One region of the Spongiibacter sp. IMCC21906 genome, then DNA from elsewhere that is predicted to be linked to it. Evidence: predicted binding sites of a transcription regulator. Region 1 holds the regulator's gene; each other region holds the start of a gene.
The links. Region 1 encodes sigma-54, which starts transcription at its own class of promoters, with help from an activator protein. Its sites were predicted from a motif close to TGGCACANNNNTTGCNNT; they were not measured.
Positions count from the first base shown of each region.

Region 2: a site for sigma-54 is predicted at 4,785-4,802, ahead of glnA (glutamate--ammonia ligase). Genes of this name have one in related genera too.
Region 3: a site for sigma-54 is predicted at 5,606-5,623, ahead of fliL (flagellar basal body-associated protein FliL). Genes of this name have one in related genera too.
Region 4: a site for sigma-54 is predicted at 3,259-3,276, ahead of IMCC21906_RS07820 (putative urea ABC transporter substrate-binding protein). Genes of this name have one in related genera too.

Region 1 is NZ_CP011477.1:1,265,386-1,272,916, reverse strand. Features, by position in the region: gene IMCC21906_RS05820 (KpsF/GutQ family sugar-phosphate isomerase) at 1-400, shown strand, start outside; gene IMCC21906_RS05815 (HAD family hydrolase) at 414-935, shown strand; gene lptC (LPS export ABC transporter periplasmic protein LptC) at 935-1,510, shown strand; gene lptA (lipopolysaccharide transport periplasmic protein LptA) at 1,497-2,138, shown strand; gene lptB (LPS export ABC transporter ATP-binding protein) at 2,138-2,863, shown strand; gene IMCC21906_RS05795 (RNA polymerase factor sigma-54) at 3,031-4,539, shown strand; gene hpf (ribosome hibernation-promoting factor, HPF/YfiA family) at 4,618-4,905, shown strand; gene IMCC21906_RS05785 (PTS sugar transporter subunit IIA) at 4,939-5,388, shown strand; gene rapZ (RNase adapter RapZ) at 5,390-6,247, shown strand; gene IMCC21906_RS05775 (HPr family phosphocarrier protein) at 6,258-6,527, shown strand; gene mgtE (magnesium transporter) at 6,815-7,531, shown strand, end outside.
Region 2 is NZ_CP011477.1:875,806-883,336, forward strand. Features, by position in the region: gene ntrC (nitrogen regulation protein NR(I)) at 1-1,338, opposite strand, end outside; gene glnL (nitrogen regulation protein NR(II)) at 1,335-2,411, opposite strand; gene IMCC21906_RS04070 (DUF4124 domain-containing protein) at 2,633-3,130, opposite strand; gene glnA (glutamate--ammonia ligase) at 3,269-4,675, opposite strand; gene thiI (tRNA uracil 4-sulfurtransferase ThiI) at 5,007-6,461, shown strand; gene IMCC21906_RS16215 (thioesterase family protein) at 6,458-6,892, shown strand; gene IMCC21906_RS04090 (hypothetical protein) at 6,903-7,364, opposite strand; gene IMCC21906_RS04095 (sodium-dependent transporter) at 7,420-7,531, opposite strand, start outside.
Region 3 is NZ_CP011477.1:1,839,249-1,846,779, forward strand. Features, by position in the region: gene IMCC21906_RS08410 (cyclopropane-fatty-acyl-phospholipid synthase family protein) at 1-1,002, shown strand, start outside; gene IMCC21906_RS08415 (hypothetical protein) at 1,129-1,347, shown strand; gene IMCC21906_RS16980 (hypothetical protein) at 2,211-2,447, shown strand; gene IMCC21906_RS08425 (hypothetical protein) at 2,719-3,348, shown strand; gene IMCC21906_RS16325 (hypothetical protein) at 3,652-4,134, shown strand; gene IMCC21906_RS08435 (DUF4236 domain-containing protein) at 4,260-5,348, shown strand; gene fliL (flagellar basal body-associated protein FliL) at 5,689-6,144, shown strand; gene IMCC21906_RS08445 (flagellar motor switch protein FliM) at 6,156-7,100, shown strand; gene fliN (flagellar motor switch protein FliN) at 7,111-7,506, shown strand; gene fliO (flagellar biosynthetic protein FliO) at 7,510-7,531, shown strand, end outside.
Region 4 is NZ_CP011477.1:1,705,905-1,713,435, reverse strand. Features, by position in the region: gene IMCC21906_RS07835 (urea amidolyase associated protein UAAP1) at 1-397, opposite strand, end outside; gene IMCC21906_RS07830 (ABC transporter ATP-binding protein) at 400-1,173, opposite strand; gene IMCC21906_RS07825 (ABC transporter permease) at 1,173-1,994, opposite strand; gene IMCC21906_RS07820 (putative urea ABC transporter substrate-binding protein) at 2,088-3,128, opposite strand; guanidine-I (ykkC/yxkD leader) riboswitch at 3,189-3,350, opposite strand; gene IMCC21906_RS07810 (TonB-dependent receptor) at 3,660-5,123, opposite strand; gene IMCC21906_RS07805 (IS5 family transposase) at 5,178-6,125, shown strand; gene IMCC21906_RS07800 (TonB-dependent receptor) at 6,226-7,161, opposite strand; gene IMCC21906_RS07795 (multidrug efflux SMR transporter) at 7,524-7,531, shown strand, end outside.

The DNA of each region.
Region 1 (7,531 bases):
ACTGGGACGGCGATTGCTGCTAAAAATAGACAGCATTATGCACACCGGTAACGAGATACCCATCGTCACCTTGGGCACCACGGTGAGTGGTGCGCTGTTAGAAATGAGCAGCAAAGCTCTAGGCATGACCACGGTGGTAGATGAGCACGGCGTATTGCAGGGAATTTTCACCGACGGCGATTTAAGACGTACACTAGACAGCACCGCTGACATCCGTAACGCGCCCATTGAACAAGTCATGACCAAAGCCGGTCTCACTGTTCGTCCGGGTACGATGGCGGCAGAAGCTTTACGCATTATGGAAGACCACAAAATCACTGTCTTGATAGCGATAGACGAGCAGCGCCGCCCCGTGGGCGTCATCCATACCCACGACCTATTCAAGGCCGGTGTTGCTTAATACGGAAAAACCTATGCAATCCATTATTGAAAAAGCGCGGCAGATAAAGCTTCTCGCCATGGACGTTGACGGGGTACTGACCAACGGCAGCCTCTATTTTGGTAATAGCGGCGAAGAAATGAAGGCCTTCAGCATATTAGACGGTCTTGGCATTAAACTGTTGAGAGATGCGGGAATACGCCCTGCCATCATTACTGGTCGCAGCTCAACATTGCTAGAAAGGCGCGCCGCCGAATTGAAAATCGACCTGATCTATCAAGGCCGAGAAGACAAGCTGGTTGCTCTTGAAGAATTGCGCGCCGACTTGGGGCTAGAAATGGCAGAAATCGCCTATGTGGGCGATGACCTTCCCGACCTATCGGCCATCATAAAAGCTGGCCTAGGCATCACCGTGGCCAACGGTCATAGCTTTGTCGCCCGGCATGCCGACTGGCAAACCGATGCGGCTGGCGGCAGCGGTGCCGTGCGGGAAATTTGCGAGCTCATTCTCAAAGCCCAGGGTAAGCTCAATCAAGCCTGGGAGCAGTTTCTCTAATGGCGAAAGCCCTACGTATAAACGTGGCTGCCCTGTCGGTGCTGTCTGCGCTAGCCGCATTGGCAGGGACCTATCTATACCTCACCCAGTTCAGTGAGAGCGGCAAATTAAGTATAGTGGAGCACTTCGATCCCGCCCCCGACGTCGAATCGTATCTTGAGGGCATAGAAGGGATAAAATACCGGGCCGATGGCGCCGTAGCCTATCGCTGGCAGGCCAAATCGGCAGAGCGATATATTTCAGACGGCGCAGTCACATTGCAAGAACCCTTTTATTTAGGGAATATCGCCGAGCAACGCCCCTGGACAGCCACGGCGGAACAAGGCCACCTTAGCAGCACGGGTCAGCTTTTGAGCTTGGACAGAAATGTCTTAGTCCAAGAGTTGATTCGACAAGCGGAAATTAAAACTGACGTGCTAAAAATAGATTTGGAAAGCAGTGAAGTGAGCACCGACCAGCCCCTGACCCTGATTTTACCCAACGGTGAAACCAAGGCCACCGGCATGCATGCCTCCCTTAAAGAAGAACGTGTGGAGCTGATGAGCAACGTTCGGGGGCATTATGATCCCCGCTAAAACCAAAACATTCACAGACATGCTGAGCCACATTCAAAGAGGGCTCATCACCGCGATCCTCCTCAGTATTGCTGGCACAGCTTACTGCCTCCCAGATGACCGCAACCAGGCCATTAACCTCAGTTCAGACCGGGCCACCTACGAGAACAATCAAGGCATTTACAGCGGCAACGTAAAAATGTCTCAGGGCTCACTCAAAATCGAGGCTGACAAACTAGTAATAGTGGAATCTAATCGCAAAGTAGAAAAAGTCATCGCCCACGGCCGCCCCGCTAAATTTGAACAACAACCCCGAGAGGGCGAAGGGGTTGTCATTGCCAGCGCCAACACCGTCGAATACAAGCTTAATGATGAAGAAATTTTGTTGCAAAAAAACGCCAGCATCACCCATCAAGGCTCAAAAATCAGCGGGGATCGCGTCGTCTATAGCGGCAAAAAACAAACCGTCGTTGCCGATGGCGGCAGCGCGGCAGAAAATGGCCGGGTCAAGATGACACTGCAACCACAAAACCCCGACGACAACGCTAACGCCGCAAGCAAAACCGGCACAACCAAGAAAAACGAGACTTCGGCCAAAACAAACAAGCCAAGCACCCCGCCCTCTAACAGTAACAAAGCGACCCCCTAATGCCGGTATTAAAAGCAAGCAACCTCGCCAAAGCCTACAAGGGTCGCCAAATTATTCGCGATGTCTCATTGAGTATTCGCAGCGGTGAAATCGTTGGGCTGCTAGGCCCCAATGGCGCGGGAAAAACCACCTGCTTTTATATGATTGTCGGCATCGTTAACGCCGACCAGGGCCACATTACTCTCGATGATAAAAATCTCACAGCAATGTCAGTACATGGTCGAGCAAAACACGGCCTGGGCTACCTACCGCAAGAAGCCTCAATATTTCGCAAGCTTAGCGTGGCCGATAACATTTTGGCCATTCTTGAAACCCGCAAAGACCTAAACCGCAAACAGCGAAAAGAAAAATTAGAAGCCTTGCTACAAGAGTTTCACATTACCCATATCCGCGACTCAAAAGGGATGACCCTGTCTGGGGGCGAACGCCGCCGAGTGGAAATTGCCAGAGCCCTGGCCACCGACCCCAGCTTTATTCTGCTTGATGAGCCCTTTGCCGGGGTAGACCCTATTTCGGTGAATGATATTCAACAAATCATCCGCCATCTGCAGGCACGAGGTATCGGCGTATTGATTACCGACCACAATGTTCGGGAAACCCTACAAATTTGTGAAAAAGCCTATATTGTTGGTGAAGGCCGTATCGTCGCCGAAGGCGATGCTAACACGGTGCTAAACAGCGAGATCGTGCGGGAAATTTACCTAGGTGACAAATTTACACTTTAAGCGCCATTAAAATTTTGATTCGGCACAGGTATTGCAGGCTCGAATAGAGGCGACTACACTCAAGGTACGCAAATACAGAATCATTTCCTGAATTGCGAGGGTATACCACCCGTTGGTAGAGTAGAAAATACTCGCGTTACCTTTTCATGTTGTAGAAGCCACTGCCTATGAAACAATCGCTCCAGCTCAAGGTTGGCCAGCAGCTGACCATGACACCACAGCTGCAACAAGCGATCCGTTTACTTCAGCTTTCTACCCTCGATTTGCAGCAAGAAATCCAATCTGCACTGGACTCGAACCCCTTACTGGAAATCAGTGAGGACGAAGGAGTAGACACCGAATCTCAGCAACAAAACACACCCTCTAAGCCAGAAACTGATTCGGCCGAAAAAACCAACACAGAAGCAAAAGAACCTACAGCCACAGCAGATAACGATGCCGACGACAGCTGGGCCGAGCGCAGTGACATTCCCGAAGACCTCCCAGTCGACAGCCAGTGGGATGACGTTTATCAAAGCAGCGGCAGTGGTAGCAGTACTCCCAGCGCCATAGACGACAGCGATTACAACAACGACTACCGCCACGGCAGCTCAGACTCTCTGCAAGACCACCTGCGGTGGCAGCTCAATGTCAGTCGCTTGTCCGAAGTCGACCGCCTTATTGCCGACGCCCTGATTGATGCCATTGATGAAAAGGGTCGCTTGACCCTATCTATAGAAGACTTAGTTGAAAGCTTTAACAACGAAGAAGCCGAAATTGAAGAAGTACGAGCCGTGCTTCATCTCATTCAAAATTTTGATCCACCTGGCGTTGGCGGCCAAGACCTACAAGAATGCCTGCTCATTCAGTTAAGGCAGCTCCACCACGACACCCCGTGGCGCGAAGAAGCCATGCTGATAGTCGGCCAATACATGGCCCAACTTGGCAATCGAGACTACAATCAAATCATGCGCCGCTGCCGCATTAAAGAAGAGCAGCTAAAAGACATTCTCAAGCTTATCCAAAGCCTCAACCCCACCCCCGGCGACGCCGTGGGTGCCAGCGAAACCGAATACGTCGTGCCTGACGTTTTTGTCAGTAAAAAAGAAGGCCGCTGGCTAGTTGAGCTCAACCCTGATATTGCCCCCAAGATTCAAATCAACGCCCAGTACGCCTCTATGGCCCGGCAGAGCAGTAACAGCAGCGATAACAACTATATTCGTGATAATTTGCAGGAAGCACGCTGGTTTATCAAAAGCCTGCAGAGTCGCAATGAAACATTGATGAAAGTGGCCAGCAAGATTGTTGAATATCAGCGTGGCTTTCTAGAGTATGGTGAAGAGGCCATGAAGCCATTGGTACTTCATGATATTGCCGAGGCAGTGGGTATGCATGAGTCAACGATCTCTCGCGTCACTACCCAAAAATACATGCATACGCCTAGAGGCATTTACGAACTGAAATTTTTCTTCTCCAGCCATGTCTCCACTGATACCGGCGGAGAATGCTCCTCGACAGCGATCCGAGCATTGATTAAAAAGCTAATCGCCGCGGAAAACCCCCGCAAACCACTCAGCGATAGCAAAATCACCGAGCTGTTAGGAGAACAAGGCATACAGGTGGCACGCCGAACCATTGCAAAATACCGAGAATCGCTAGTCATCCCCCCCTCCAACGAGCGGAAACGACTAGTTTAGTGGCCGTGATCTTACATCACGACCGTCACTTACGCGCCGGGAGGCGCTGGTTACTTACAGCGATGAAGGAGCAACAATATGCAAATAACTGTTAGTGGTCATCACGTAGACGTCACTCCAGCTCTCCGCGACTATGTCAATAACAAGCTCTCAAAACTTCAGAGGCATTTTGACAACATAACCAATAGCGACGTCACACTCTCTGTAGAAAAACTGATTCAAAAAGCCGAAGCCACGGTACACGTTGCCGGCGCGGATCTTTTTGCCACCAGTGAATCACAAGACATGTATGCCGCGATCGATAGCCTCACCGACAAACTGGACCGGCAACTCATAAAACACAAGGAAAAGAACCTGGTCCGTTAGGACTGGCAACCCTCCTCTTATTTAGCGAATATCATGAACTTCGATTCTATACTCAGCCAAGGACGTACCCATTGTGGTACGTCCGTTAACAGCAAAAAACGCCTTCTTGAGCAAGTGGCTCAATTTATTAGCGAAGACGACTCGAATTATGATCAAGGTGAGTTATTTAATGACTTGCTCGCCCGTGAGCGCTTGGGCAGCACCGGCATAGGTCATGGCGTTGCCATCCCCCACTGCCGCAGCAGCCGCTGCCAACGCATTACCGGCATACTGTTAAAACTCGACAAAGCTATTGAGTTTGAATCTATTGACGACCAGCCGGTAGATTTAGTGTTTGCCCTGATCGTCCCCGCCGAGGCCCACGACGAGCACGTGAAAGTGCTGGGGTCTCTCGCAGCCGCCTTTAACGAAGAAAGCTTCAGAAGCCGACTTCGCCAAGCCGACAGCGACCAAACCCTGTTTGAACAGGCCATCCGGGGCTAATATGCAGCTGATCATCATCAGTGGGCGCTCAGGTTCGGGCAAAAGTACCGCCCTACACCAGCTGGAAGACGAAGGCTTTTACGCCATCGACAACCTCCCGGTGTCACTGTTGCCAGCACTGGTGCAAGAGCTGTCGCAAAATCCACTTAAAGCTCACAAACAGGTGGCCGTGTGTATAGATGCCCGCAACTCACAGGCCGAACTCCAACGTTTTAAAAGCCTTTGTGAGCAGGTCAGGCAATACGCCAAACTCAGCATTGTTTTTCTCGATGCCGCTGAAGATAAACTCATAAAACGGTTTAGTGAAACCCGTCGCAGACACCCTTTGACCAGCAAGGCCTTGCCCCTGGCAGAAGCCATAAAATTAGAAGCCATCTTGCTAGAGCCGATTGTGGTTGAGGCATCGCTGACCATCGACAGCAGCGACATGACCGTTCACGACCTCAGAGCCGCCATTCGAGACCGCATTCTTGGCGCCGATGCCGCGCAACTCGCCATACAGCTTAAGTCCTTTGGTTTTAAGCGCGGCTTGCCCATTGATGCCGACTTGGTATTTGATTTACGCATGCTCCCCAACCCCCACTGGAACGAGAGCCTGCGCAAGCTAACGGGTCGTGACCCAGAAGTCGTGGCATTTCTTCAAGACGAAGTAGACGTACAAAAAATGCATGACGATATTTTAAGCTATCTGCAACACTGGCTTCCTAAAATTGAAGCCAGTAATCGCAGCTACTTCACCGTAGCGATTGGTTGCACAGGCGGCCAACATCGCTCAGTATACATGGCGGAAACGCTGGCTTCGTCCCTCCAAAGCCAGTACCCCGGCCTTCAAGTTCGCCATCGCGAACTGCAACTATAGACGACACCCGATGGTTGAAACCAAGCTCACAATAATTAACAAACTTGGTCTGCACGCCCGGGCAGCCGCAAAATTCGTCAGCACGGCTTCCGCGTTTAGCGCCAAGGTAGAAGCCGAAGTAGACGGCCGCAGTGTTGACGGCAAAAGTATTATGGCGGTAATGATGCTAGCAGCCACCAAAGGCAGTGACATTACGATTCGCTGTGATGGTGCCGATGAGCAAAAAGCCCTCAATGCCATCACCGACATCATTAATAACCGCTTTGATGAAGGCGAATAAAATCTCAGACACCGCCAATGAATTCGCTGACAGCTCAGATTTAGCCAGCCTTAAGCCCGGCTAGCGGCTCCCGTATTCCATCCTTCTTGCAGCATGCATACAGTTGTTCGCACAACAACTTGTCCGCGTACACCCGAGATTCCTTGTAATTAGCTAGCGACGCCCTAAATCTCTCCTTTCGCACTCAGCATTGATTGTTGTCCAAGGCGCTTTAAAGGATAATTGCCAACTGCGACCCTCGCTGTATTGGCGAGGCCCTCTCGCCCCTCGTCTGCACAGAGAGATTCATGGCTGCCAGTGCTGAAAAACACCACTCAGAAGAGCAACTCCAAGCGCTAAATGACGCAATTGGAACCGGCGGCTTTTTGCAAATTCGGCGCATGATCAATGGCCTGCCCCCCGCCGACGCCGCCCACCTTATCGAATCTACCCCGCAGACCGTCCGCGCACTGCTGTGGCAGCTGGTGGATGCCGAAAACGAAGGGGATATTCTCCAGTACCTCAACGACGAGGTGCAGAGTCAATTTTTGCGGCAGATGGATGCCGAAGAAGTCGCGGCTATTACCGAAGGCCTGGAAGCCGATGACATTGCCGACATTCTCCAGCAGCTCCCCGATCGTATTATCCGGGAAGTACTGGAGTCGATGGACCACCAAGACCGGCTCCGGGTAGAGCAAGTCCTGTCCTACGACGAGGACAGTGCCGGTGGTCTAATGAACACCGACACCATCACCGTGCGGCCCAATATTACGCTGGATGTGGCACTGCGCTATTTACGTCGCCACGAACAGCTGCCCGAAATGACGGACAGCTTAATTGTCGTAAACCGCAACGACCAATACATTGGTGTGCTGTCGCTGCGCAAACTACTCGTCTCAGACCTCAATGTCACCGTTCGAGAGATTATGGACACCGAGGTAGAGCCCATTAACGCCACCCTACCTTCACCCCAAGTCGCCACCCTTTTCCAACGTCACGACTGGGTATCGGCACCAGTGGTCGAT
Region 2 (7,531 bases), 390 kb from region 1:
GGCATCCCGCCGACGGCCATGGGTATGACGCAGCGCGGCTTCTATCATAATGCGTTCAAATTGCGGTACTGCGCGATCGAGCAGTTTGTCGCGGCCTACCATGAGTTCTTGATCGGCCCAACGCCGCAAATTGTCCTGCCAGTTGGAAGCGGGAGCGGCTTCACCTTGAGGGCGTTCCAATAGTTCGGGTGGCAGGTCGTCAATATGGATTTCACGGCTGGAGGCCATCACGGTCAACCAGCGGCAGGTGTTTTCTAATTGCCGAACGTTGCCGGGCCATTCCAGTTGGCTTAGGTATTCTTCAGTTTCGGGGCGTAGCCGCTTGGGTTCAACGTTCAGTTCTTCGCCGGCACTGATAAAGAAGTGCTGCATAAGTTTGGGGATGTCTTCCCGGCGCTCGGCGAGTCGTGGTAAGTGAATGCGAATGACGTTGATGCGGTGAAATAAGTCTTCCCGAAAGGTGTTGTTTTGCACCAGTTTTTCTAAGTTTTGGTGGGTGGCGGCAATGATGCGCACATCCACTTTTACCGGAGTGTGGCCGCCGACACGATAGAATTCACCGTCGGCTAATACGCGTAGCAAACGAGTTTGGGTGTCGGCAGGCATATCGCCGATTTCATCTAGGAATAATGTGCCGCCATTGGCTTGCTCAAAGCGGCCTCGGCGCTGGGCGCTGGCACCGGTAAATGCTCCTTTTTCATGGCCAAATAATTCAGATTCCATCAAATCTTTGGGGATGGCGGCCATGTTTAGTGCAATAAAGGGTTTGCTGGCGCGGGGGCTGTGGCGATGCAGTGCTTGGGCGACCAGCTCTTTACCCGTGCCGGATTCGCCGTTGATCAGCACGGTGATGTTGGATTGTGACAGTCTACCTATGGCCCGAAAAACTTCTTGCATGGCTGGGGCTTCACCGATGATTTCAGTGCTTTCCAGTGGCGGTTCTTCTGGCAGGAGATTTTTGTTTTTGTTGGCGTGTTGCAATGCCCGCTGGGTGGTGGCCACCGCGTCATCTACATCAAAGGGTTTGGGCAGGTATTCAAAGGCGCCGCCTTGATAAGACGCTACGGCACTGTCCAGGTCGGAGTGGGCGGTAGTGATAATAACCGGTACATCGGGGTGGATTTCGTTGATCCGGGACAGCAACTGTAGTCCGTCTATGCCCGGCATGCGAATATCGCTAATGATGGCATCGGGCACTTCGCCTTGCAGCTCGCTCAACAGGGCGTCGCCGTTTTCGAAGCTGCGGGTAACAATGCTTGCTTGGTTTAATGCTTTCTCTAGCACCCAGCGAATTGATCGGTCATCGTCTGCAATCCAAACTACATGGGTTTCGCTCATGATGCTTGCTCCAAAGGTATAAACAACGAGAACTCCGTGCGCCCGGGTTCGCTATTACACTCTATTAATCCGTTGTGATGATTCAAAATTGATTGGGCGATGGATAAGCCTAACCCCGAGCCTTGAGCTCGGCCGCTGACCATAGGCAGGAAGATCGAGGCGCGTAGGTCTTCAGGAATGCCTGGGCCGTTGTCGATAATGTCTACTCTGGAGACGAGTCGGTAGCGATGTGAGCCAATGGTGAACTGGCGCATGCTGCGACTGCGAATCACAATAGTGGGTTCATCGTCTTCGGGGGGATCTTGTCCCAGCGCTTGCTGGGCATTGCGCATAACGTTGAGAAAAGCCTGAATAAGTTGTTCTCGGTCGCCCAATACATCGGGAATGCTGGGATCGTAGTCGCGTATGACCCGAATACCCCCATCGCTTTCGGCTTCTACCAGTTGACGCACGCGTTCTATTACTTCGTGAATATTCGTGTCTTGTTTCTCTGGCGCTTTGTGGGGGCCAAGCATGGTATCGACTAAGTTGCGTAACCGGTCAGCTTCTTCAATGATGATGTTGGTGTAGTCGTGGAGCTTGGGTTCGCTGAGTTCTCGGGCCAGCAATTGAGCTGCGCCCCGCAGGCCCCCCAGGGGATTTTTGACTTCGTGGGCGATGCCGCGAATCAAAGCTTGGCTGTTTTGCTGAGAAGAGAGCAGGCCTTCTTCGCGGCTAATACGCAGCAGTCTGTCTAGGGGTTGTAGCTCAATAATCAAGGAGGTGCGCTGGCCTTCTAATACAGGGGTTACGGCATAGTCGACGGTAATTTCTGCGCCAGAGCGAAGTGTCAGCACGGTTTCGCGCTTGGTATAAGCTTCGCAGTTGTTGATGGCATCCAGGAGTTTGACTAGCGTGTCTTCTTGTTCGTGAAATAAGCGCGTAATAGCTTCGCCGTGTATGCGTTGATCCGATACGGCTAGCAATGATTCTGCCGCCGGATTGATATAGCTCACCGTCAGATTAGGCTCAACCAGCAGAATTGCTGTTTTGAGGTTGTCCAGAATGTGGTGGTGAATGTTATTCGGGGGCATAGGGTCGCCAGTGCTTTCATTATGTTCAGGTTTAGCAATTTCCAGGCCAAGCCGGGGGCATTTGTTGGTGTTGAGATAAAGTCTGCAAATGCGCTGAAGTCCCATAATGGTGCGGCCTGGTGCGATGTGCTTGGTCGGCTTTTTATCAGCCTTGGCAAGGCAGTATACGCGAGAGTGCGCAAGTTTGGTGCACGAAGAAGAAGGGTGGTGCGCGCCTATGCTTAATTGTTGGGCCAGTAAACCATGATTCGAATGCTGTCGCTGCCAATCGACCTGTTTTTCTCGTCAATCAGCTGGACTTTTATGTGATGGGGGCCGCGGCTTAATTGTGGGATGTCGATGTGAGTTTGTCGTCCTGAGGCAAGTACCTGACCGTCTAGGCTTATTTTAATTTGAAAGTCTTTCGGCAGTGGTTTGCTCAGGGCGACTTTAACTTGAGTGCCGATTAAGCCATTAGCTAAAATTTGTCCGTCTTTCGGGTGGCGGATGCTTAAGTTGGGTATGTCCTCCGAAACAGCGGGACGCTTGTTTTTTGGGGGAGGCGGGGTCTCGACTGCCGGGCTTGTGTTGGTGTCTGGAATATCGATAGCAACCGCATTTTTGGCTTTGGTGTCGCTAAAAACGGGATTACCGTGTTTGTCTACGGAGCGGTAGATTTCTGCGCTAACACTGGCAGAGAGTAGAAGGCTGAAAATCCCGAGGATAGTGACTAAGTGCATGCGTTTGTCCGGGCAGGGCCGTGTTGGCTGTGGTTGAGATGTTACTAGTATTTCTTGCCTGATGGTGATCTTGCAAGGCAAATTTCAGGCACAAAAAAGCCCGCCATAGAGCGGGCTTAAAAGACCCTTGTGGGAGAGTTACACGCTGTAGTACATATCAAACTCAACCGGGTGAGTTGTCATGTTCAGGCGCTCGATTTCTTGAGATTTCAGGTCGATGTAAGCATCGATCATGTCGTCGTCAAATACGCCGCCAGCTGTCAAGAAGGCGCGGTCAGCATCCAGTGCTTGCAGAGCCATGTCCAGGCTAGAGGCAACGGTTGGAATGTTAGCTGCTTCTTCTGCAGGCAGGTCGTAAAGATCTTTGTCGGCAGCATCGCCGGGGTGGATCTTGTTCTGGATGCCGTCCAGGCCGGCCATCAGCATACAGGCGAAGGCCAGGTATGGGTTAGCTGACGCATCTGGGAAGCGAACTTCTACGCGGCGAGCTTTAGGGTTGCTGATGAAAGGAATCCGAATAGAAGCGGAGCGGTTGCGAGCCGAGTAGGCCAGCATAACGGGTGCTTCAAAGCCGGGAACCAGGCGTTTGTACGAGTTGGTAGACGCGTTGGTAAATGCGTTGATTGCGCGAGCGTGCTTGATGATACCGCCAATGTAGAACAAGGCTGTTTCAGACAGGCCGCCGTAAACGTCACCGGTAAACAGGTTCTGACCGTCCTTGCTCAAAGACTGGTGAACGTGCATGCCGCTACCGTTGTCGCCAACGACAGGCTTGGGCATGAAGGTCGCTGTTTTGCCGTAAGCGTGTGCAACGTTGTGTACGCAGTACTTAAGAATCTGTACTTCGTCCGCTTTTTTCACGCCCGTGTTGGGGCCAACACCGATTTCACACTGGCCCGCAGTACCCACTTCGTGGTGATGTACTTCAATGTCCAGTCCCATGTCGGTCATGGCGTTACACATGGCGGCACGCAGATCGTGCAGGCTGTCTACTGGCGGAACGGGGAAGTAACCGCCTTTAACGCCGGGGCGGTGACCGATGTTGCCTTCTTCAAAGTTGTCGCCTGATTTCCACGCAGCTTCGTCAGAAGCAATAGCGTAGCTGGCGCCTTCCATGCCGATTTTCCATTTTACATCGTCAAATACGAAGAATTCGGGCTCGGGTCCAAACAATACGTTGTCGGCAATGCCGGTAGAGCGCATGTAATCTTCAGCGCGCTGAGCAATGGAGCGAGGGTCGCGGTTGTAGCCCTGCATGGTGGTGGGCTCAACGATACCGCAACGGATAATAATGGTGACTTCTTCGGTGAAGGGGTCGAGTACCGAGGCTTCGTCGTCTGGCATCAAAATCATGTCTGATTCGTTAATGCCTTTCCAGCCAGCGATAGACGAGCCGTCAAACATTTTGCCATCTTCAAAGAAGCCTTCGTCAATTTCGCCAACAGGCATGGTGACGTGCTGTTCTTTACCCTTGGTGTCGGTGAAGCGCAGGTCAGCCCATTTAACATCATTATCGGCGATTAGCTTCAGAGTTTTCTCTGACATTCGTTATGTCCTCCAAAAGAGAGTATTTTTAGAATCGGTAGGCCCGAATTTTGCGATTATATTCTCATTGCACGGGGCCAGCATAGCGGCCTTTTGTGTGACCTGCATTACAGCAAAATGCGTGCCATTAAACTGAGCGTTATTATGCGTTGTTTTTAGGGGGTTTTGCTAGTTATGCGTAAAAAGCGCGCAATAAATATTAGCTTGAGACCCTTTTTGGTGCGATTCTGGGTTTTTGTGTTCAGTTTTGGTGCGGTATGTTTGTTTCTGACTGGGGCATTCAAAGTCGGTATAATGCGGCGCTGTTTTTATCATTCCCTCCGGTGCGTTAATGAAGTTCATCGTAAAGCTGTTTCCTGAAATTATTATTAAAAGTAAGCCTGTGCGAAAACGCTTCACTCAGCAGCTTAAAGATAATCTGCGTAAATTGCTGAAGCCGCTGGATCCCCAGGTGCAGGTTATTCGGGAGTGGGATCGCATCATTGTTGAAACCCGGGTGGAGGAGGTCGGAATTGTTCAATCGATGGTTGAAGTATTAAGGAATACCTCCGGCATCGCCCATTTTTTAGAAGTGGTTGAGCATCCGCTGGGAGATTTGGACGAGATTTATCAGCATACCAAGGCGGCAGTAGGTGAGAGTTTAAAAGGGAAAACCTTTGTGGTGCGCTGCAAGCGCAGCGGTCAGCACGACTTTGGCTCTGGGGATGTTGAGCGCTATGTTGGCGGCGGTTTATTTCAGTTTTGTGAGACCGGGGGGGTAAGCCTCAGCAAGCCTGATATCACGGTACGACTGGAGATACGTAAGGACCAGCTCTATGTTATTCGCCGTCGTCATGAAGGGCTGGGCGGCTTTCCCATGGGCAGTGTCGATTCGGTTATGTCGCTGCTCTCCGGGGGCTTTGATTCCACCGTGTCGAGTTACATGACCATGAAGCGGGGTTTGCGAACCCATTATTGCTTTTTTAATCTGGGCGGTCGTGAACACGAGATGGGCGTGCAAGAGGTGGCATTGTATCTTTGGCAAAAATTTGGGGCATCTCATCGCGTCAAATTCATCTCTGTGCCCTTTGAAGATGTGGTGGCGGAAATTTTAAAGAACGTCGAGAACTCGCAAATGGGGGTGATACTGAAGCGCATGATGTTGCGGGCGGCCTCCGAGCTCGCCGCGCAGTTGGAAGTGCCGGCATTGGTGACCGGGGAGAGCGTGGCGCAGGTGTCGAGTCAGACGCTGACCAATTTGAGCGTGATCGACAGCGTTACCGACACCTTGGTGCTGCGGCCATTAATTACCATGGATAAACTGGATATCATCAAAATAGCGGCGCAGATTGGTACCGAGGAATTTGCGGCTAATATGCCCGAATACTGCGGGGTGATATCGGTTAAGCCAACGACCAAGGCCAAGCCCGAGAAGATTGCGGCACAGGAGGCGTTGTTTGATTTTACTGTGTTAGAAAAAGCAGTCTCTTCTGCGCGCTTGATTAATATTGATGCCCTTGTCGATGAAGAATTTGCTCGCACAGAGGTTGAAGTGTTGCCGATCCCCTTACCTGGTGCAGTGATTATCGATGTGCGTCATCCCGATGAGATTGAGCGGCAACCCTTAGCGGTGGCTCAGGCTGATGTGGCGGAGATTCCCTTTTACGAGCTGCACCGGCGGGCGGCCTCCCTGGATCGCACAAAAATCTATCAGCTTTACTGCGACAAGGGGGTGATGAGTCGTCTTCACGCCGCCCATTTAATGGAGCAGGGATTTGAAAATATTAAGGTGTACCGTCCATCATGACTGATCAGAATATTACCCCCTTATTTGAATTTACTATCGAGCCGCGCTGGTTTGATGCCGACCCCTTGGGGCATATCAATCACGTTCAGTATTTTCGCTACCTGGAAGAAGCCCGGGTTAAATGGATGAGCAGTGCTGACTATCTACGCGCTTTAAGCAACGATGTCGCCTACGTCATGTTGATGGTGAACGTGGGTTTGGATTTTCGCCGCGAGCATCATCACCCAGAAGCATTGAGTGCGCTGGCCTATGTCAGTCATGTCGGTAATAGCAGTTTTCGTCTGCATCAGCAGCTGTTTGCAAAAGATAGCGGAGAATTAGTCGCCGAGGGGCCTGCAAGTTTGGTGTGGGTCAGACTGGAAGATCATAAACCTGAGCGTATAAGCGATGCTATGCGAGAATTGTTAGGCCGACATTTGCGGCCAGAATAATCCATTCGTCTTAACTTTCGGTCTTGTTTTTGCTCGCTTCACTCTGCCCAAGGCTAAAGTTGTAGAGCTTAAAGCGCTGGTTTTCTACTGTCAGGGTAGCGGTCATGATGGCGCTGCCCTCGCTAAAGCTTACCCGGCTGCTATAGCTCAGTTTGGCTTGGTCGCTAAATATCGATAGTGCGGCGCTGAGTCGTGATAGCTGCGGCGAGTCCATACTTTGATAGCGACCTAAATGACGGTAGTGATCCATGAGGGTTTGCAATTGCTCATCGCTGACTTGGGCCTTGGCCTCGCGGGCTAACTGGTCTTTAAGCACTTCTGCATCCCAGCGCGAAATCTCGGTTAACGCTAAATCCAAGTATTGGCTGGCGTTGTCTTGGTAGTGATCTTGTACTTCTCCGCTGTAGTAATACAGGCTGCCAAACAACACTAAGCTGGCAATCACAAAAATCCGCAGGCTAATATTTTTCACGTTGATCTCGTTGTTTTTGGTCGATGAAAGTGTTGTTGCTTTAGATGAATCGGCCCTAATCAAAGAGCGCTTGCAGAGCGCTAAAAAGGCCGAGACTATGCAGGAAAACCACCAGAATGCCAAATGGGGCAATAAACCGCAGCACAAAACGCCACGCTGAAAAGAGG
Region 3 (7,531 bases), 570 kb from region 1:
GCCGAGCGTGGCTTGGTGCCCGATCCCTTATTACGTCGTGGTATTCGCAAGCAGTTGGCAGAGCGACTGGCTCAGGAGCACCACGGCGATTTGCAGAGCAGTGAAAACCGTCGCAGACAGTTTAGAGAAGAGCTGCGTGAGTCTGCCATTACCATTAATACCGTCGACGCCAATGAGCAGCACTACGAAGTACCTGCCGCCCTGTTTGAACTCATGTTGGGCCCCCGGCTGAAATACAGCAGCTGCTGGTGGGACGATAACTGCAAAAACCTGGAAGAATCGGAAGAAGCCATGCTGAGGCTGTATGCCGAGCGGGCTCAGTTGGCCGATGGTCAGCGCATATTAGACATGGGTTGCGGCTGGGGCAGCTTCACCTTATGGGCAGCAGAGCATTATCCCAACTCACAGCTGACGGCCATCTCCAACTCCCACGGTCAGCGCGAATATATTGAAGGCCAGGCGGCAGCCAAGGGGTTGACTAATATCAAGGTGATTACCTGTGATATTGCCGAGCTGGAACTGAACGAGCGTTTTGACCGGGTGGTGACCATCGAAATGATGGAGCATGTGCGCAACTACCGGGAGCTGTTGGCCAATGTCTCGCGTTGGCTGGAGCCAGAAGGGCTGATGTTTGTGCATATCTTCTGCCATGCCTTTTTGCATTATCCCTTTGATGGCGGCTGGATGACTGACAACTTCTTCAGCGGCGGCCAGATGCCAGCCTTCGATACCCTGATGCACTTCTCTGAGCACATGCGCATCGTCGACAGCTGGCGGGTCAATGGCGTGCATTACTCCAAAACTCTGGAAGCCTGGTTAGATAAGCTGGATGACAACAAAACCCAAGCCCTGAAAATCCTGAAAGACGCACCGTCCCCCAAAGTCCAATTGCAACGCTGGCGTATTTTTTTACTGGCCTGCTCAGAGCTGTTTGCTTACCACGGTGGCCAAGAGTGGTTTGTGGGGCACTACTTGCTGACACCGGGGCAATTGGCAGATTGAATAGGCATTGTTGGGTGAATGTGCAGTATTTACACTGAATGTGAATGGGTTTTCCCGGTCACATAAGAGAGACAAATAGAAGCCGTTATATATCAACGGCGACATAAACCCTATGGAGGAAACATCATGAAAGGGAAATACACACTCCTTACCGCATTGTTACTGAGCTCACTGGCCCTGGTAGCGTGTTCAGACGATAAAGCCGCCAGTGGTGGTGGCGGTGGCGAGAATTCCACCGCATTGAGTATTGATACCGGTGACGGTTCATTCTCTTACAAAAATGACGATGGCGGTGGTAGCACCTCAGTCAGCGTCGATGCCGATGAAGGCAAAGGCAAAAAGTAATACTTATCTGATCCGGCCGAAAGGCCGGATTTTTTTATCTGCTGTTTCTGCTTATAGCCCTTCCTTTTAAACCTAAGTCATATCCTTGCTCACGCTTAAGAGTCGCAGGCGTTGCGAAAATATCCCATATTTTCACTTAAAGCGTTTTCCGTAGTCTCTGGGCCGTTAACCCCGCAGATTAGCAATTCGCATATCCCATGACCGGTTCATTCAATCAGAACACTCTGATTAATTCGGGTTGTACTCTTGTCTGGGCGCTAAAGAATTTCGCGTTCAGTAACCTATGGCTCACTAATTTTAAAATCACATGGTAAGCCGTTGATTAATATATGAGTGAGTATATGATCAGGGGAAAGGAATGATTGTTAGAGATACAGGGAATGCGTCTTCATTTGCCGGTATTGCGCTGATGGCGTGTCAGGCAGCTCTTTGAATTCCCTCGTTTTTTCAAAAAATTCTGCAGGGAAAAGGGGACAGGTTTATTTTCAAGGAAAAGGGGTTTTATACAGCATTAGCCGATTCTGCGGTTTGTGCAAGAATGGGTGTCACATTGACGTTTTTGGCCAGGTGGCTGGTGCAGGTCAAGAAAGGAATTCGATGAATAAACAAAGGGATAGTCAATGAATTTAAAAAACCTTTCGTGGATATATGTCAGATTGCCGTGTTTAAACACGGCAATCTGATGTTGAATTAGCTGTTAAAGGTCCTTCATGTTTCAGTGCCCACACTGCAAGGAAAAAGGAATAGGAGTCTGGGCCAAGTTTTGGTGCGGCTCTGATACGCCCGCCAGATGTAGGAACTGTGGTGAACTAAGCTATGTTCATTCTAAGTACCGTATTGGTTGCCAGTCAGCGTGGCCATTCTTGGTTTCGTGGCTGGCCATCGCGCTGTGTATTTATATTTTCTTTGTCAGTAACAATATTTATGCATTGCTGTTTGCGCCAATATTGTGGTTTGCAGGTCGTTTTGGAGAGCTTGCTTTGCTCCCAATGCAGTCCATCACTGAGCAGGAGTCAGTTGCCAATCGCAAGTTTGGAAACTGGTTTATTTTATGTTTAGCAATTTTAGTGATAGCAGGTATTACAGTTGGCAACCTTTAACAAGCGGCGGTTGTTGCCCCTGCGGGGCTGGGACAGCCAAAAACGCTGCTCTTATTTTGTCTGCCCCAACGCCGGGCGTTGAGGCTGTAGAATTACTAGCGCGGATTTTCAAAGCGCGGCTCTGGTTGATTTTTGATCTATAAATAGCCTGATTTTTTGAAATCCGAGAGAATTGAGCTGCGATTACTTGCGGAAATTTCACGTAGTGCCGCGAAATTCTATAAGAAATGGATCGGCTGGAGAAATTCTACAGCCTCATTAGGCTTTACTCATGCCCATAGTTTATGAAGCTAGTTCAGATAAGGATTGTGTTCGTTACAAACACTTTTCACTAGTCGTTTTCTACCTCAGCAATGCGAGGCGTCACGCCAAACTTGCTTTAGAAAACCATGATGACAGCATCCTTCAGTCTGACTCAATATCAGCGATAGTATTTTCAGCAATGTGTATCGAAGCCTTCGTTAACGAATCCGCGGAAAATGTGTTGAATAAAGAACAACTAAATGATTTTTCGTTCATGAAGAATGAGTTTAAACGCAGGGGAAAAGGTTCATCTTTGTCAAAGAAGGTTAAACTGATTTTCGATATTGCGTTCAATGTATCTCCCGCTAATGAGCTAACAGAATCTATCGATGATCTAGTCGACCTAAGAAATAATCTAGTGCATTACAAGCTTACTGATACAGCAATGAAGTATATTTATCCGCCATTGGAGCACACGGAAACCGGTGATGATCAAAAGTTTACTTGTATAGATTTTATGCAGGAACCAAAACGAATTATTGTTCCTTTCGTAGAGAAAGTTACAGGTCAAGCAGCTATGAAATGCTACGAAACTGCAGATTCCGTCTTGGAGTTATGGAATTCTAAGGTCGAAGAAAGTACCACTAATGAAGCCTAGTATAAGGAAAAGGGGACAGATTTATTTTTGTTTAAACCATGATGCACTTCGGATTTGAGACCGCATGAAAATAAATCTGTCCCCTTTTTGCAGCATTAGCCGATTCTGCGGTTTGTGCACGGAATAGGTGTCACATTGACGTTTTTGGCCAGGTGGCTGGTGCAGGTCAAGAAAGGAGTTCAATGAATAAACAAAGAGATAGCCAATGAATTTAAAAAAACTTTCGTGGATATATGTCAGATTGACGTGTTTAAACACGTCATTTTAATGTTGAATTAGCTGTTATGCATTAAGGAGGAAGTAATGACAAGGATTGAGCCAAGTGGACACATCTTTATATCAGCAAAGCAGTTCTATGATGCGGCAGAGCTTATCTGGCAGAAAACGAACGGTGCAGTTGGGAGCTACGTCTACCCAGTTATCGTGAACTACGCTCTTGCATGTGAGCTTGCGCTTAAGGCCTGTGAAAGCACTACTTCGTCCGCGCTAGTACCTGAGGGTGCGCTGTTGCCCACGGCAGAAATAAATTCGACGATCTGGGGGCACAAACTCTCAAAATTATTCGATACCTTGGCAAGCGACACTCAGCAGCAATTAGCTGCGGAATTTTATTCAACTGTTGGTGTTTCGCTACAGCCCTTGCTAGCTGAGTGTGATGGCTACTTCATCAAAGCTCGGTACGCGTGGGAGAAAGACAATAAATGTGTATTCCATTTGTCAGGCGTTCGGCAGTTATCATCGGGTCTTATTGCTGTAGTCCCAACCTTGGGTGCCAATAATGCATAACAATCGCAGGCAATCCGACGGCTTTTTCGTTCCGCCTGCGGCTACACTACAAAGCCGCGGTTGCTGCGGGCGTTAGGTGGCTGAGGTAAGTTAAGTGCCAAGAATAAAGGGAGGGGACAAATAGAATGGCTTGGTATCTGCGAAAGTCGGTTTCAGTTGGACCGATCAGGTTCAACCTATCCAAGAGTGGTGTTGGTGCCTCGGTGGGAATCACAGGATTTCGCATCGGCATGCGGCCGGATGGATCATCATATGTGCATGCAGGTCGGCATGGCTTGTATATGCGTGAGGAGCTTGGTGGGCGTCGAGGTGGTGGGAGCCAGCCGGTCTATTCTCAACCTGAAGAACTGCCTCCGACCCAAAAGTTTGATGCAGTAAGTACGCGCGATTTAACGAGCCCTGAGAGAAAGCAGCTTATTGATCGCCTTAACAAGTCATACAAGGATTTCAGGCTCGACTATCTTGTTTTCGTGGCTGCAGTCGTAGCCTTCGGAGCCGCTTGGCTTAACGAAAGTCAGCTTGGAATGGCCATCGCTGGTGGAGTCGGTATCGTCCTTGGTATAGCCGCGTCAGTATTCGAATCACGTCGTCGAACGGTAAAGATTTTCTACGACTTCGAGGCAGATGATACGTCCTCGTTTTCGAAGCTCGTACAGGCAGTAAACCACCTCGCTGAATGTAAGCGACTTTGGGCCTACGTTGATTCGCGCGATTTAACGTCTGCTCATGAGTCGAAAGTCAATGCAGGCGCTTCTAGCCTCGTAAACAGAGAGGCCGCTGCGGTGGGCACCGGAACACCGCCTTGGGTCGAAACCAACGTGACTATTCCTACGCTGAAGGCAAGGGGCGTTACTGCGTATTTTATGCCCGATTGCATACTCGTTTATGATAGCTCTGGGGTTGGTTGCGTCGAACACGCATCACTCTCTTTTTCCACAAGTGCAGAGCGCTTCATCGAAGACGGGCCGGTTCCGCCGGATTCCGACGTAGTCGATACCACGTGGAAATATGCCAATAAGCGTGGCGGCCCAGATCGTCGTTTCAAGGACAACAAGGAAATTCCAATCTGCCTGTATGGGAAGCTAGATCTAAGTACTTCCGCAGGACTTTTGTGTCATCTGCAAACATCTAAAAACGGCGCGCCACAATACTTCTCAACACAGTATTCGGCATACCTAAAAACCATTGGTGTAGGTCGTGCAGCTGCCACCTAACAAGCGACTGTGATCCAAAATCAAGCCTATAGGCGACTATGTTTTAAAACTGCCAAGCGATACCCACTCCCAATTTAGCCAATCTATTGGCCTGCAACTGTAAATATTAGACATAGCCGCAGGCTCACTAAAATTCTCCACTGCCGTCAAAACCTACCGCCAAAGACTTGGCTTATCTGCAAATTGGAACGCCGCCAAAGTTTTGTCAAACCGCTATAAAAACCCATAAGCCTTTGATAAATATAAATATAATTCATTGGCACAGGGATTGCTAAATCTAAGCAGACGCGTGTTTTCAAGCTCTTGTTTCTCACGGCAAGAGGCCAGCTTAGGTGAAGAAATGAAGTTCAAAATTATATTAATTGTTGCTCAAATTGTTCTTCTGGCAGCGGTTGCTGGTGGCGTTTGGTGGTTTACCAAACCCGATCCGGTGCTGGTTGAGGGCGAAGAGGCTGCGGCGGTTGAGCAGGCCTTGAAAGAGCCAATCTATTACAGCATCGATCCTTCTTTTGTTGTGAATCTGATGGACAGCCGTTCTATCCGCTTTGTGCAAATTCAAGTGGACCTGATGACCCGGGACGAAGAAGTGGCTGAGTTATTGGAGAAATACCTGCCCCGAATTCGCAATGACTTAATTATGCAATTCTCAAAACTGAATCGGGAGGCGATTGAAGGCGAAGCTGCACGCATAAAGATTCAGCAAGAGGCGTTGAACACCGTTAATGCGGTATTAAAGGCTGAAGCGGGTCGCGGCGGTGTTGAAGCCGTGTACTTCTCTAAGTTTGTGATGCAGTGAGGGCATAAATAGTGACCGGTGTTCTCGAACCAGAAGAGCTAGAGGCGTTTATGGACTCGGCGGAATCTGCCCGTGACGGCAATGGTAAGTACGACTTTGCGCGTCAGGATTACGCTTTGCAGCGCTTATTGCCTGCCTTAAACCAATTGCAGCTTCAGTTTGCCGAGAGCGGAAAAGAATCACTGCGTACGCTGCTGCCCACCCTTACGTCTATCTCGATTGATAACACCAGTGCAATGCGGTTTGACGAGCTGCGTCGCCGTTTGCCTGCACCTTGCAATATTGCTTTGTATAACGGCCTGGCCGATGGCGCGAGCATGCTGATGGCAATGGAGTCAGAGCTTATTTTTCAGATGGTAGACCGTTATTACGGCGGCTTTGGCGGTGCGGTCCCCATTCGGGAAAAGTTCTCGGTGACGGAAGAAAGCTTTAGTGAACAAGCCAATGAACTACTGAAGGCTGATATCGCCAAGGCGTGGAAGACGCTGTTGGTCCAGACGCCCAGCCTTGTTCAACAAACATCGGATATCCGCACAATAGAAGCGTTTGGCGACCAGGACTCGATGGTTGCTTGTCGTTTTGTATTGGATTTTGGCGGTGGCAGCGACAACGTTGGCTTGTGGTTGGCTTTGCCGTGGACGGCATTGGATGACTTTAGAGAGCGGCTTGACGATACACCTCGGCCCAGTCATGGCGATGCCGATGTGCAGTGGCAGCAGCGTTTAAGCAAACGTCTGGAACTGACGCCAATTGAAATGACGGCGATTTTGGCCGAAACCGAAATCAGTCTAAAGCGAGTGTTGGGTTTTAAACCCGGCGACATTATTGATATTCCCGCTGCCGACGCCGTCACCGTATGCCTGGACGGCCAAAGACTGATGTTTGGTCGCCTAGGTGCCCAGCAGGGCAATTTTGCTGTTCGTATTGAGGGCCATTGTGCCCCAGAAGAAGAATAGGAGAGGCCCGGTGAACGATCCAATTATGCCTTCGAATGAACCACCTCAAAAAGCAAACATAAATGAATTTGGCGAATCGTCGCCAGCGCCAGCCGCCGCATCGGCCAACCAGCAAAGTAAACAGCAAAAAGGTGTAGAAATGGGTGATATGAGCCTGGACATGATTATGGATGTCAACGTTAACGTTTCTGTGGAAGTGGGGCGTAGCCGGATGAGCATTCGTGACCTGCGGGAGATGAAGCAGGGCGCCATTATTGAGTTAGACCGGGCTGCGGGCACCCCGCTGGACGTGCGGGTAAACGGCACCTTGGTGGCCAAGGGTGAGATTGTTGTCGTCAAAGAAAAGTACGGCATTATGCTTACCGAGGTTGTCAGCCAAGACGAACGGCCTCGGCGTCAGGACTAAGATATGCGACAGCTGCTAAGCGTTA
Region 4 (7,531 bases), 440 kb from region 1:
AGCCGTATTTGGTCAGCTCGGTTAAAAAGGCATCGTAGCCATTTTGATGCCAGTGATTACGATGATTTTGGTAATCTCTGGCACCCCATTTTTCAGCCACGATGTTCGCATTGGCATTGCCACAAACGGTATCGTGCCAGCCGGCCGTATCGGTAATCACCGAAGCAAAAATACGCCCCATATCAGAATACAGGCAGTGGCCCGCCGTGAGCTTAAAGGTGTGCTGGCACTTTAAGGTGTCGGGGGCGTTATAGCGTTCCAGTAAATTGCGGGGGTTGTAGAACAACATTCCCGCGTTACCACTCCCATTAATATCGGTGAGGGTCAGTTGCGTGCCCTTGCGCACTTCCAGCGACCAGTGGCCACCGGCGGGAATTTGGGTTTTATAAACATCCATCACTACAGTTCCTCTGCCGCATTGGCGGACAGGCTTTGATCAATTTCATTCAGCAGTTCGTCACCGCACACGCCCACCGGTAAATCGTAGGTAATACCGGCGCCATAGGCATTAGGGCTTTGAGGGTCGACACGAAGTTTATCGAATACCCATAGCCGAGTGCCCAAATGAAAGCCCTCTTTCAAATCGTGGGTAACCATAAAAATAGTGAGCTTGTGTTTGCGCCACAGATTCAATACCAGCTCGTGCATATCGGCGCGAATACCGGGATCCAATGCGCCGAAAGGTTCGTCTAGCAAAAGAATGCGGGGCTTTAAAATCAGTGCCTGGGCAATAGCCAAACGCTGACGCATACCGCCGGATAGCTCATCGGGATAGCGGTCTTGCATATGACTCAGGCCCACTATGTCCAACAGCTCGGCAGCCTCGGCCCGCGCTGCCTTTTTACGAGCACCAAAAAGAAAACCCAGCTTGGTTTTTTCAAACGCGCGACCAACTGCGACGTTTTCTAACACTGTCATATGTGGAAACACGGAGTATTGCTGAAAAACCACCCCTCGCTCGGCATCCGGCTCAGCGGGAATGGGTTTATCATCAATAAGAATACTGCCTTGTGAGGGTGTTTCTGTCCCCAGCAGCATTTTTAGAAAGGTGGATTTACCACAGCCAGATGCGCCGACGAGAGTAATAAACTCCCCTTCTTTAACGGTGGCGGAAATATTTTCCAGAATCACATTATGGCCGTAACGCTTCCAGATATTTTTTACCTCAATCATTACTTACCCTCCTGCTGCGCATGCCAGGGGAAGGCAAAGTGACTGATTTTGACCAAGGCATAATCGATCAGAAAAGCGAGGAAGGTAATCCAGGCCACATAGGGCAAAATCACATCCATCGACAGATAGCGGCGCACTAAAAATACCCGATAACCCAAGCCATCTGTGGAAGCAATCGCCTCGGCGGCGATCAGAAATAACCACGCGCTACCCAGCGATAATCGCACCGCATCAATCAGCCGAGGCATCAGCTGGGGAATTAATACCCGTAAGATAATCTGAGCACTGTTTGCCCCCAAGGTTTGCGCCTTGACCAATTGCTCCCGAGGTATTTCTAATGCCCGCTTTTGAATATCTCTGGCGACAAAAGGCGTCACCCCAATCGCGATCAATGCCACCTTAGACAACTCCCCCAAGCCAAACACAATAAACAGAATGGGTAGCAACGCCATTGGTGGCACCAGCGAAACAATCGTCAGCAGCGGTGCAAACGAGGCATTTAGCAGTGGAATGGCGCCGGTCATTAAGCCCAAAAACATTCCCAACGACGCGGCAATCAACATACCCAAGCCCAAGCGACGCAAACTGCTGCCAGTGTCCTGCCAAAACAAATAGTCGCCGCTGCGCTTACTGGGCTCAAAGGCCAAACGATGAATAGCATCGCCCATTTGCTCAAAACTGGGCAGCAATTTGTCATAGGCATTCTCGGCCAATCGCGCCTCTGATGCCGAGATGTACAGCAGCAACAAAATGGCAAAGGGCAACAATGCCAGGCCGACACGCCAGACGCGGTTAGGGCTTTGGTTGATGAGTCGTTTCATATTGCCTTCTAAATGAGGGGCATTGGCTGTAATGCCCGTGGCTTAACAATGTGTGGTGGCCATAAAAATAATGCCCACCACTCAGCGGAGGGCTTACAGTTTGCCGTCGGCAGCCATTTGCATATAACTGGGATCAAAGCGGAATTTAATATTGCCGGGATTACCATAAACACCTGCGGGTGTTTCAATACCGATAAAACCAGCATCTGGCGCGCCCTCGCCCAAAAGGCCGTGGGCAAAAGAAAACTCCGCAACATTTTTCATGGTTTCTTTTAACGCCGCGCTGTTAGTAAATTCCACCGCTGCAGAAGGCTCAAAAAACATTTCGGTGCTGGCAAGCTGGGCGTCATAACCCGCCAAATCGGTACCCGACGCGGTACCCATTGCCGTGCGGGCAGCCACGGCTGTTTCACTCTCGCCACTCATAGTCGCCATAATTTCATACCAGGCACCGGTCAAGGCTTTACCCAATTTGGGGTTGGCTTTGAGGGTCTCGGTATTGATCACCAACAGGTCGATAATTTCACCGGGAATGTGCGAGGAATCAAAAACTTTATTGGCGGCGGGCATTTCGAGTATTTCGCTGAGTAGCGGATTCCAGGTTACTACCGAGGTCACACCCGAGGTTGGAAAGACCGCGACCATATCGGCATCGGAGGTGTTAACCACCGTGACATCTGACTCGCTCATGCCCACAGATTCGAGGCCACGGGCCAATAAATAGTGAGATACGCTTAGCTCAACCAAATTAACCCGCTGGCCTTTGATATCCGCCAAGCTGTCACTGCCTTTCAGGACAACGCCATCGTTGCCGTTGGAAAAGTCACCCACAATCAACGCAGTACTGTCCACGCCACCTGCGGCAGGAATCGTCAGCGCATCCATATTGGTCATGGTGCAGGCGTCAAAACCGCCAGCGGTATACTGATTAATGGATTCGACATAGTCGTTAATTTGTACCACGTCGATTTCGATGCCGTATTTTTTGGCCCATTTATCAACGATTTTTTGCTCGTCGGCGTAGCCCCAGGGCACCCAACCAACGTAGATAGACCAACAGACTTTAAAGCTATCTGCAGCCGATGAGAATGACGAGAACGTCAGTGTGAGTAGTAAAGCAGCGAGTCGCTTCATTGCAAACCTCCAGCGGTTTGTTACACAGATTACGGAGCACTCCTGGCGAAATCGCCGATCGTCTCCCGGGCTTTTGTCCCGCCGTGTAACCTTGCTGAGGGCCGAAGCCTGACACTACTTTTGAAAAAAATCAGAAAGAAGTGTGCGAAGGTCGAAAGCTCTCGGACCAGTCATTGCAGTTTAAAAATCCAAACCACAACCGGAACCCTAGCCTTCCATTTTTAAATTGTATTGCGTCCTGTTTCACCAAGAGTGCGGACATTATCACTAATACAGGTTTCGTGCCAAGCCTCTTTTTTTGCATAAAACCCGCTAAATCAGCGTGTTTTACCGCCAAGGCGAACCGCTGATCAAGGAGCAACCCAAGCCAGGAAAGCACCACTTTAGAGCGCATGCACCACAATAACTCAACGATTATCTTCTTACTTCGACGCCAACAAACAAAAGGCCTGTCCATTGAACAGGCCTTTATGGTGGTACTGATATATCGTCGCTCAGGTCATAACTTTTGTCCTAATGACGGCAATATCATTACATAAAGTTGTAGGCGAAACTGATGCCGTAGGTCACTGGCTTGGCCGCGTAGCGCACCACGACATCCTGGGTCACAAACTGATTACTCCAGTAGTATTCATCAGTGACATTCCGCCCCCAGACAGTGGCAGTCCAACGTCCATCCAGTGACTCAAGCCCGGCCCGCAGATCCAGGGTTGCGAAACTGTCGATGCGTGTCTGCTCCGGGTCACCAAAGGTGGAATTGGCTTCGCTGTTATAGAGCAAATTAGCACCAACGAATGCGCCGAGGGTGTCGCTAACTGGCCAGCGATAATCCACATCTGCAACAAAGTGCCATTCTGGGGTAAAGGGCAATTCAGAGCCGCTGAAATCCCCCTGCTCTCTCAGGCCATTCAGACCATCTTCATCCTGACCCGTGGTTGGGTTAACAAAGGTGTACCACTCATTCACTTCGGTATCCACGTAAGTTCCCGATGCCCGCAGCAACAAACCGTCGATAGGACTGTAGGTGAAATCCATTTCAATCCCTTGGATGCTGGACTCAGGAATATTCACCAAACGGTCAAGCTGGTTGTAAACTGGGTCTTTGACACTGCCCCGTACCTGCTTGTCATCGTACTCGTAATAAAACACCGCCGAATTCAATTGGGCTTTACGATCCAGCAAACTCCATTTCAAACCCGCCTCAAGCGCTTGAACAGATTCCTGCGTGACAGCTTCAAACTGCGCGTTTGTCGATGCAGGAAGAATGGGATAGCTGCCTGTTTTATAGCCCTTAGATGCCAAGGTATATAACAGCAGGTCATCACTGGCCCGATAATTCAGGCCCAAACGCCATGACACATTATCCTCATCCAGCGAGTCGGTATAAGGCGTTCGAGTTACTTGAACAGTGGTCGCATCCAAGGTCACACACTCATCTGGAGCGATAACAGTCGTGCCCGGAGCTTGGCCCTGCAGGGCATCAGAGACAAAAGCAAAAGTGGCATTCAAACCCGGATCCTGGCTATGACTACAGGCCGAGAAGTCATTGCTGCTCTCTGTGTAGCGAGCACCGGCTAGCAGTGTAAAACGCTCACTCAGATCGTATTCGAGGTTGGCGAAAATACCAATATCCTTTATGTCCTGGGTGATACTGGTGGTCGCATTATCGATAAAAGGACCGCCGGGCAACAGCGCCACATTGGTTGAGTCCCCGACGAGAACGGTTTCATCACTGACGACATCATTGGTGGCATAATTAACACCCAGCAACCACTGGCTGCGGTCCGTGTTGCCAGACAGACGCAACTCCTGAGTCAAGCTGTCTACGCTGCCGACAGAATTGATGCCCATATTTTCCAGCGTGGTGCCATCGCGATCCATCGAGTAATCTTCTTCATACTCTGAAACCGCCGTAATAGACGTAAAGGTCAAGCTGTCATTAATATCGTGATCAACCCGTAAGGTAAACTGCAGAAAACTATGGAACCTCTGCACAACCTCGAAAATTTGAGATAATTTCGTGATGACCCATTTCAACCGGAATATAGCATGAGCCAACTGACTTTCGCCGAAGCCGAATACCAAAACAAGAAGCGCAAGACGCGGCGGGAGCTGTTCCTCGAGAAAATGGATGGCTTGATTCCCTGGGCCAAGCTGGAGAAGAAGCTCCGCAAGCACTATCCCAAGGGTGAGAACGGGAATCCGCCGTACCCGCTGGCGATAATGCTTCGGGTTCACTGCCTGCAGCTGTTCTACAACCTCAGTGATCCGGCGATGGAGGATGCCCTGTACGAGATCGAGTCGATGCGCCGCTTTGCCGGGCTCCGTTTGTCTGATCGGCTACCGGATGAAAGCACCATTCTCCGCTTCCGTCATTTTTTAGAACGCTACAAATTGGGCAAAGTGATCTTCGATACCGTGAGCGCCCAGCTGCGCCAGCAGGGTCTGATGATGCGTGAAGGCACCATTGTTGATGCCACGATTATCGCCGCGCCCAGCTCAACCAAGAATCAGGACGGGGAGCGGGATCCGGAGATGCACCAGACAAAGAAAGGCAATGAATGGCACTTTGGCATGAAGATGCATATTGGCGTGGATGACCGGGACGGCTTGATTCACAGCATCGAGACCACAGCCGCGAATGTGCATGATCTCACTGCGGCAGATCAGCTTCTTCACGGAGAAGAGCAGCGGGTCTGGGGTGATGCGGGTTATACCGGCATCCATAAGCGAGATGAGTTTAAAGATCGGGATGTCGATTGGCGTATCGCGCTACGCCCCGGCACCCGGCGCAAGCTGGCTGACCAGCTACAGGAAATGCTGGAGGGAATAAAGGCCAGCGTGCGTGCGAAAGTCGAGCATCCGTTCCGGACGATCAAACAGCAGTTTGGTTATGGGAAGGTTCGCTACCGTGGACTGGCGAAAAACACCAATCGCCTGTATGTCCTCTCGGCGTTTACCAACCTGCTGAGAGCGGAGAAATATCTGCCTTCGTAGGGAAGGTGCGCCTGTAATCAGCCAAATGGCTGGTTACAGGCCGGGAAAAGCTGAGAATCACCGCGGCCCAAGAAACTAACGCGTATTTTTAGCGGTATTTTTATGAACGAGGGAGGTTGTGCAGACCTTCCCTATCATCTCGGGATAAATCACGGCCTTCATCCCACTCAGCGCTACGGGCATCATTGTCAGCATTGGGCTGATCGAAAAAAGCATCAATACGGGACTGCATTGCCGCCGTATCAGACACCAGTGGCTCACTGGGTGACGAATATTGCAGTTTTAAATCCTGTAACTGCGCTGCTTGAGTGTCTGACTTGTCTGTCCAGCCATTGACCCCAGCCAATACCGTGGTGCGATCACTCACATCAATTAACAACTGAGCACGGCCTTTAAACAAATCCTCAGCGCCCAGTTCTCGGCTGGAAGAAATGCTTTCTTGCCATTCATCAGCCTGGGTCGTCGCCAATGCCACGCGGCCAGAAACCGTCTCTGACAGAGGGCCGCTAACATGCCCATCAACTTCCATCTTATTAAAGCGGCCATAACTAATGCGACCACCGGCTTCAAATTCTTCTGTCGGCTTTGCCGCAATATAGTTAATTGCCCCACCGGTCGAGTTTTGACCAAACAATAAGCCTTGTGGACCTTTAAGCACTTCAACCCGCTCCAGGTCCAGCGTCGCCCCTTTGGTAAAAGCACCGTAGGCCAGCGGAACTTCATCCACATACACGCTCACCGCAGGACTGGCACCCAAGGTATAGTCGTTAAAACCAACACCGCGCAGAGAGAATAAAGGCGTACCGTTTTGGCTGGCAGTAAACACCAGGCCAGGAGAAACTTTGATCAAATCACCCGTGTCACTAATACCCGCATCGGTAATTTGCTCACCCGTCGCTGCAGATACCGACAAGCCAACATCATTAATAGACTGGGAACGTTTTTGAGCCGTAACGACAACTTCTTCTAGAGCGCCAGCATTTAACAACGATGGTATTAAGGAAGCGATGGCACCAGTAACCATTATTTTTTTCATATATAAACCTCTAATACGTACTACTTTCAAAAATCAAACCCACTAAATCACAGAAAACGCTCAAGCAACTGACCGCGTAATGATAGAAGACCCTATTTTTAATACATTCCCAATATCGACCTCATTCCATGAGAACAATTATTATTGATAGAAATCTCAATATTCAGAATTTGTGATTCTGATCCTTAGAAAGCGGTATAGACATACGTAAAAACACCTAATGAGATAATCTGTTTTGCAATATAGGCGAATACACTCTGATATAAACCCTAAAACCACGAATTTTGAGCACACTAAACCCCATAAAATCAATTTCGATTATTAGCATTGCATTGCTTATACTGCTGAGCTGCTAAGCACTTATGGGCTT